Regions from separate parts of the Anaerotignum propionicum DSM 1682 genome, predicted to be linked through region 2. Evidence: riboswitches for the same ligand, from Rfam matches in the RefSeq annotation. Region 2 holds a riboswitch; the other holds the start of a gene.
What was found. A riboswitch is a leader RNA that binds a small molecule or an ion and turns the genes downstream of it on or off. The one in region 2 is predicted to bind FMN.
Positions count from the first base shown of each region.

Region 1: another riboswitch for FMN. It lies ahead of ribD (bifunctional diaminohydroxyphosphoribosylaminopyrimidine deaminase/5-amino-6-(5-phosphoribosylamino)uracil reductase RibD); the one in region 2 lies ahead of CPRO_RS01295 (MATE family efflux transporter).

Region 1 covers NZ_CP014223.1:2,862,022-2,866,225, reverse strand. The annotation lists gene ribE (riboflavin synthase) at 1-319, opposite strand, end outside; gene ribD (bifunctional diaminohydroxyphosphoribosylaminopyrimidine deaminase/5-amino-6-(5-phosphoribosylamino)uracil reductase RibD) at 423-1,538, opposite strand; FMN riboswitch at 1,849-1,961, opposite strand; gene ispE (4-(cytidine 5'-diphospho)-2-C-methyl-D-erythritol kinase) at 2,200-3,114, shown strand; gene CPRO_RS13425 (GntR family transcriptional regulator) at 3,095-3,769, shown strand; gene CPRO_RS13420 (G5 domain-containing protein) at 4,181-4,204, shown strand, end outside.
Region 2 covers NZ_CP014223.1:283,510-287,713, reverse strand. The annotation lists gene CPRO_RS01300 (divergent polysaccharide deacetylase family protein) at 89-877, opposite strand; gene CPRO_RS01295 (MATE family efflux transporter) at 988-2,385, opposite strand; FMN riboswitch at 2,575-2,696, opposite strand; gene CPRO_RS01290 (zinc ribbon domain-containing protein) at 2,831-3,319, opposite strand; gene CPRO_RS01285 (hypothetical protein) at 3,452-3,634, shown strand; gene CPRO_RS01280 (xanthine phosphoribosyltransferase) at 4,161-4,204, shown strand, end outside.

The DNA.
Region 1 (4,204 bases), 540 kb from region 2:
TGCCCGTACCGTCGATATGACCGCTCACCATGTGCCCGCCAAAGCGTCCGTTTGCCGCCATCGCACGTTCCAAATGAACAGGAGAACCTTTTTGCATTTTGCCAAGATTACTCCGTTTTAGGGTTTCCGGCATAACGTCGGCAGTAAAAGAAGTTTTCGTTACATTGGTTACAGTGAGACAAACGCCATTTACTGCAATGCTATCTCCCAGTTTTGTGCCTTCCTGTATTGTTTTTGCGTGAATCAACAACTGACCACTACTATTTTGTGAAGTTATTTTTTCGATATAACCGATTTCTTCAATCAAACCTGTAAACATACAGCATCTCCTTTTCTTAGGTTTACTCTCGGGGAATTACACTGCAACAAATCCAAGAATATTCGTCCACTTTATGCAAGAATTTTTCAAAGGGTGAAGAAGGTTAGAAAATTGCCTTTTTGTTCCCTTGTTTTGATTCTATTTCATATTCTAATAAAATGTCCCCATTCAGCACTTGACTATGCAAAAGTTTTAGCCTGAAGGCATCATCCGGGTGAATAATACCTCTTCCTCCCACAGGAGTTTTTGCATCCTTACCACCAAAGATTTTAGGGGCAAAATAAATATATAGTTTCTGGGCTAGGTGAGACTGCAAAAAAGAAAAGTGTATACTTCCGCCACCTTCAACCAAAACGCTGTCAACGCCATTTTCTCCTAATTTTTTTAAAAGATTGGGCAAAGATACCTTGTTGTTTTCATCAGGCAACTGCCATAATGTAAGACCAAGGCTCTCTAAAACGCCTTTTTTTCCCATGGTATCATTAGCATAAGCGATAATGGTTTCATATACTTTTGCTGTTTTACAAATTTGACTTTCCAAAGGTATACGCAGGTGACTATCGCAAATAATACGGATAGGCTGTACTGCATGTTCGAGTCTGCAATTTAGCAAAGGATCATCCTGCAAGACCGTTTCGATGCCCACTAAGATACTGCTGTACTGATGGCGCAACTTGTGCGCGTGTTGTCGCGAGGCCTCATTGCTAATCCAACGGGAAGCACCTGTTACAGTAGCAATTTTGCCGTCGGCAGTCATGGCATATTTCAGTGCCACATAGGGCATTTTTGTTGTGATGTAGTGAAAAAATACTTGATTTATTTCGTCACATTCCTTTTGTAAAAAATGAGAGGTTACAGTGATGCCCCGTTCACGCAATGTTTTTATGCCTTTGCCCATGACTAAAGGGTTGGGGTCAGAAGATCCGATGACCACATGCTGAATGCCTGCTTCAATAATGGCATCCGTGCAAGGGGGCGTACGCCCTTGATGGCAGCAAGGCTCTAGCGTGACATAAATCGTTGCCCCTTTTGGGCTTTCCTTACAATCAGCAAGAGCCATGCGCTCGGCATGGGGTTCGCCGGCTTTATGGTGATAGCCTTCGCCAATGATTTTATTGTCTTTTACGATAACTGCTCCTACCAATGGGTTTGGACTGGTATAGCCCAGTGCTTTTTTTGCCAAAGTGATAGCGCGTTTCATATATTTTTCATTTACCATAGGGATAACTTCCTTTCCTTCAGGGGAAAGGCGGGAAAGAGTTCCCAAAGAAGTGGATAGAGAAAGAGACCTCTGTATAAGAGGGGAAATGCGATTCTTTGTATTCAAAGTACACACAAAATGAAACCGCAAATTCACAATAAAAAGCCCTGTATGTGCCAAAAAAGCTCATACAGGGCATATCAAACATTTTGAAACAGCAAAAGAAGCTCCATAAATCCATGAAAAGGAATTTATGGTATGCCAAAAAGGCATAGAAATATTGCTGTAAAAAGGGGCAATCGAAAAGAAATAAATTGCCATTTTTATGTTTGCTCTTCTTCCATCCAGACTATACTGTCGGTTTTGGAATTTCACCAAATCCTGCTTTCGCTCGCGGACTTTACCGCCGATCGGGAGTTTCACCCTGCCCTGAAGAGGTATTATGTTTTACGACACCATTATACACCACTGTCTTTAAATTGCAAGAGGAATTTTTCGGAAAGGGACTTGTCTAAATTATAAGGAAGAAAGGATCAAAATAAGCCATTATTTTTTTATTAGCGTTTTTCATAGTGGAGTTACCAGTTTTTTTGTATAAGATGGCAGTTGTAACTTTGTCGAAAATATTGTACAATAAAGAAGACAATGTATACAGTATTATTATTCATGAGGGTGTATTTTGAAAGACATTAGATTAAGAGCAAGAGCAAAAATCAACTTAACATTGGATGTAACAGGCAAGCGTGAGGACGGCTATCATCTTATTCAGAGCATTATGCAGACAGTTAGCTTGTACGACGGAATTTACATGAAGCGAATCCAAAAAGATGAAATTATTTTAAAAAGCAACCTCTCTTGGTTGCCCACGGATAACCGCAATTTGGCGTACCGTGCGGCAGAGCTGATGAAGGCCAAATACGGCATCACGGAAGGCGTTTTTATCGAAATTGATAAGCGCATTCCTGTGGCTGCAGGCTTAGCAGGGGGAAGTGCGGATTGTGCGGCTGTATTGGTTGGAATGAATCGCTTGTTTGATTTAGGGCTTTCCATGAAAGAATTGGAAAGCTTGGCTTTTCTTTTGGGGTCAGACATCCCATACTGCGTTCAAAGGGGAACAGTAGTATCTGAGGGTGTTGGAGAAATCTTGACGCCGGTGAAATGCCAATGTCCTATGTGTTATGTTGTACTGGCGAAGCTTCCTGTCAGCGTTTCTACGGCGACGGTATACCGTGGATTGGATTGGCAGAGTGTCCAGGATCATCCCGATACAAAAGGGATGATACAAGCTATGGCTGAGGCGGATATTACAAAAATGGGGAGGCTTCTGGGAAACGTTCTGGAGACTGTGACTATACCCATGCATCCGCAAATTGCTCAGCTAAAGGAGGAATTGGTTCATCTTGGTGCGGAAGGTGCCTTGATGAGCGGGAGCGGTCCTACGGTTTTTGGGCTGTTTAAGGAAGAAGAGAATGCAAAGAAGGCGGCATCGGCAATCCGGAAAAAATTCGGTTTGAAGGAGGTTGTAGCCACCAAGATTTACCACAGTGACAGTGGTAAGAGAGGAGAACAAAGAAATGGAAGAAACAAAATTTAATATTAATACCAATGAGTACCTGCCACTTCGGGACGTAGTTTTTCATACCTTGAGAGAGGCAATTTTAGTGGGGAAATTAGTTCCCGGCGAAAGACTGATGGAGAATCAGCTGGCAGATAAGCTTGGTGTTAGCAGAACTCCCGTCAGAGAGGCATTGCGTATGCTGGCATTGGAAAATCTGGTGGAGCTTGTGCCCAGAAAGGGAGCCCAGGTGCTGGATATGAGCGAAAAGGATATTGTTAATATTCTTGAGGTTAGAGGGGCTTTGGAAAGTCTTGCCACCAGCATTGCCTGCGTGAAGATGAAGAAAGAAGATCTTCAACAGTTGAAGAAGTTGGAGGGCGAGTTTGAGCGTGCCATTGACGAAAATGATTTGGAACGAATTATTCAGCTTGATGAGGATTTTCACGACCTGATACTAAAGTCAACAGAAAATGACAAATTAGCTCAGATTTATCAGAATTTACGTATTCAGCTTTACCGCTATCGTATGGCACATTTAAAGGCAGACAGTTCAATCCCTGCCGTTGTTGCCCATCATAGAGGGATATTACGAGCAATCGAAAATCATGATGCTGATGAAGGTGCAACAGTTGCCCATGGTCACATCAAATATCACACAGAGTTTATTTTGCGTTCTATTCGCAATAAATAATTAATAATGCTCCCGGAGAGCATGGAGGAAGGGTGTCGGCAAAGCCGACACCCTTTAAAATTCAATTTCTTTTTACCTTTCTTTCGTGTAAGAAATTTTTTATATCTAAATAGCAGTGGCTCTTGAGTGCATTGCTTTCCTTAGTTGTATAACAATCACTTTGTCCGGCATTAAAGCCATAGGGAACCCTATGGTTTTTTATATGCCTTTGCAAATTATGAGCCGGAATTCGGAGTTTACAAAAGGCAATACTTACTTTTATCAAGGAATACTATTCTAATAGCAGAGTAATTTTATCGTTGGGGCACAGTTTTTCGGTTATGCTGTCTTTTACTTGCAATCCGCTGTTGAATAATTTACAATAATATTAGTTTTAGTCGAATGAGATAAGGGAAAGTGGGTGGTACCAAGGTGATTGATGAAAAGGAAAATTTT
Region 2 (4,204 bases):
GCAATTTCATGTTTTTTACTTACGCTTTCAATCTCCCTGTGCAGGTAAAATAAATCCGAAGAGTGTCTTGACGCATTTTTTCTAAAAGCTACTCTACCAAGTCTCCTGCTGTAACAAAGGTAATGCCCTCCTTTTCCAATTCGGGGATCAATTCTTCAATGGCACGTTCTGTCACATCCCCACCCTCAGGCCCAACATGGCCGATTGCCAAGGCTTTTCCTTCTTTTAAGGCAATAGCTGCCGCCTTACGCAGGTTTTTCTTTACCGTTTCCACATCATTGGTACCATCTAAAAAAACACTTCTTTTAAAGAACGGTACTCCTTTTTCCGCCGCCAAATCTTTTGCTACACTATTGCAAGTGGTTACGCTATCAATGAAAAATCCATTTTTCTCCTTAACAACATCCAAAACATCCCCCAAGCTTCTGGAGTCCTCTGTAATAGCTGAACCCATATGGTTATTCATACCAACTGCTTCCGGTAAAATAGCATAAGCTTCCTCAACCACAGCCTTAATTTCATCGTCGGTCATGCTCAAAAAAACACCCTTATCCCCAACCCATTCTCGTTTCCCCATCATTGATTCCATGGGCATATGTATAATCACTTCCTTGCCTGCCGCAACTGCTTTTTTCGCATTTTCCCCTGAGTATTCAGAAAAAGGCATTACCGCTGCTGTGAAGGGAATGGACAACGCAAGCATTTTATCTGTACCATTTCCGTTGTATCCAAAATCATCAATTACAATGGCAAGTTTTCCACTTGGCGTCATATTGGCCACCCTGACTGCCTGTCTTTCTGCAGTGATTCTTCCGCCCATAAAACAAAAGGCAAATAGTAATAAATAACATAACCCGCTTTTCCAGCTTTTTTTCATTTTCCTCAGCCTTTCTATGCCGTTTGTTATTTATAAATACACAGGAAATTTGTCCAATATGCCCCATTTTGAGGAACAGAAAGAGAGAAAACCCTTTACATGATCTTCTTTTATGCTTCACCGTTATAATGATCTCTTGCTTCTGCTATATTGCTGATCTTCCTCCAACTGTAAAACTCATAAGAAACCAACGCCATTGCCAATAAAAATGCCAAGGTATCTGCGATAGGTGCGGCATTCAGTGCACCATCCATCCCTCCTCTTTGTGACAGCAGCAGAGCCATGGGAATCAAAAACAGCACTTGTCTGGCCAACGCAACCAAAAGGGCTTTCATGGGCTTGCCTATGGCCTGAAAGAAGGATGCAGTAACCTGGGGTGGACCGTATAAGAAGAAAGCAAGCATATAAGCCCGAAAACAATACTCTGTAAATTCCAAAAACAATGGCTCATCCTGCACAAAAATTTCCGCAATAAATGCACCACCCCAGCGAAAAATTCCAAACCAAACAAAAGAAATAACAAGAGATGCAAAAAAACCAATACGATAGGTTTGACGAACACGGTCAAACTGTTTTGCACCAAAATTAAATCCATGAATGGGCTGTGTCCCCGCTGCAAGTCCTACAAACATTGCATGGGCGATCTGATATAGCTTTGTCATAACTCCATAGGCAGATAGTGCAATTTCACTTCCATAGATAGTGAGCGCCCCATACTTACGCATTAAATTATACATCACAATTTGGGTTGCTGCCGTGGCAGTCTGCATGCAAAAGCTGGGGAAACCCAGTTTAAAAATGCCGAGCACATATTTCCCTTCTAAGGCCATTTTATCTTTGCAAAAACGAATATGCTCCATTCTGGGAATGTACGCTAAAGCAAGGCTTCCCGAAACAAATTGACCAATAATTGTTGCCAAAGCCGCCCCTTTCACTCCCATTTGAAATCCCAAAATGAAAATAGGGTCTAAAATCAAATTAATTGCCGCCCCAAGCATCATGGTGCGCATCATGTAGCGGGGATTACCATCCGCCCGAATCACCGCCGTAAGAGCCATGGTCAAAACAGAAAATGGTATGCCCCATAATAAAATTTTCGTATATTCCGCAGAAATATCCAGAACTGAAGTAGAAGCACCAAAAAATAACAGCAGCGGTTTTAAAAATACCATTCCAACAATAGAAACGCCAATCCCCGCCAAAAAAAGCAAGAGCAGACCATTGGCAAAAAACCGCTCTACCGCTTCTTCTTCCTTACGCCCCAAGGCAAGGCTGATATTTGCTGCACACCCATCACCAATCATCAAGGCCAATGCCGCAGTCAGAATAAACAGGGGAAATGCAACGTTTGTTGCCGCCACACCATCAATCCCCACAGCATGCCCAATAAAAATTTGATCTACAATATTATATAAGCTGTTTACAATTAAAGTCAGTGCTGTGGGAACGGAGAATTGAACCAAAAGCTTCCCAATTTTTTCTGTCCCCAGTTTATTTTCCTGTGCCATACCAACGCCCCCTTGAAAAAACAGCATACAAAACATGCAACCCTAAATAGTATCAAATTGACATCTGTACCATAAATATAAATATTTTCGTTTTAAAAATAAAAAGCATCCTGCCCAATTTGGGGTAGAATGCTTTTTCCCATCAATTTTTTCGCAGAAAAAGGCACCCCACCACCGTGAGTGTTCAGTAACCTTCTTCTCTCATCCAGACTGACTGTCGGCTTCGCATTTCAACGAATCATGCCTTGGCCTTTGCCTTAGCTCGCGGGCTTTTACCGCCGGTATGGTATCTCCCATTTCCGAAGAATTGTTTTATTTATTATAGTATACGATACATCCTAATAAATAATGGCATTTCCTTCTGTCAAGCTGATATTTTTATAAAGAGTCTATACTCTTCCTTCTATACTGATGGTATCACAGGAAAAAAGTCAAGTCAACGAAATCATCCTTTAATCTCGGCACCACAGAACATACAAAACCGTTGCCCTGCTTTTACACCACCGCCGCAATTGGGACAAAATTGAGGCCATTCCGTGGTTTTTTCAAGATTTTCATTTGAAACAGTTTCAGTCTTACCTTGAGTTGTTTCTTCTATAGATTGTTCTGCCTTTTCATCCTGTACTACTTTGGCTTTTGCCCGGTCATCCTGAATAATTTCCCTTTCGCTCTTTACTTTGTCAATATCCAGCATAAACTGACGTATCCGATCCTGACTGGTGACAACCTTATCACAAATCAGCATTGCCTCCTCGTCTAGCTTTTCGCCTACGGCAAATTTTGCCCAATAATACTCACCCAGCTCTCTTTGATAGCACTGAATGTTTCCCTTCTCAATGGCAATTTCACCATTCAAACGATTAATCTCTAGGCTGTCTCCGGCTTTTTCCGTCAAGCTTCTGGCAGCTTCACCTAATTTATCGAAAAAATCCATATTTCTTGCTCCTTCCCCAATATTTAACACGTTGTACTCCTAATTTTTATTATAGGTATTATGAGTCAAAAATCAATTCTCACTGCATCTTTTTTCGTATTTTTTCACATAATGAACTTAGGAGGTGAAAGCATGAAAATTTTTCAGGATATTTCAACCCTTAAGCCCGAACTGGCTAAGGAAATTGCCCATAACGACTCGGATATGAAGCGCTTTTATACCCTAACCACTGAAGAGCGTCAAGATATACTTGGTCGTATCAGCGAGCACAACTCTCTTCGTGAGCTGGAAAAAGCAAATGGGGAAAGAGAATAATGCTTTTTAAGGAAAGGGATTTATTTTCCGTACCGCCTACCTTTGGGTGCCGAAAAATTCGGCACCCTTTCAAAGAAAATGGCTTTTGCCTCTCATTATGTTCCTACTTCTGTTTTCTATTCTTTCCCTCTGTCCTAAAATAGCAATTATAATTTAAAAATAAATTTTAGATTGCCAATTTTAAAATTTCTTCCCAAGTTATCATAATTTTCTATTTTTCCCTACCTATTTCCTTTTCATTTCTTTCGAAAACATTAATATATCTTTACAGAAAATTTACATATCTACAAAAAAATACACACGGCTCAGTTGCTTTATGAAAAAAAAATTTTTTCTTTCATAACTTTTTTCCAAAGGTTTATACATTTCATGTCTCTTTTTCGCTTATTTTCCTACCAAGGCTATGCATCGCAACAAAATATTATACAATTCGGCTTTATCCTATTTACATCGTCAGAGTCCCACCGTATAATTAAAATACCTTTTTAAGCATCGAGTTTTCAGTAATAAGAGGGAGCCATTAATCATGGAATTGTTAAAACGCAGAATTATCAACGACGGAACAGAAAT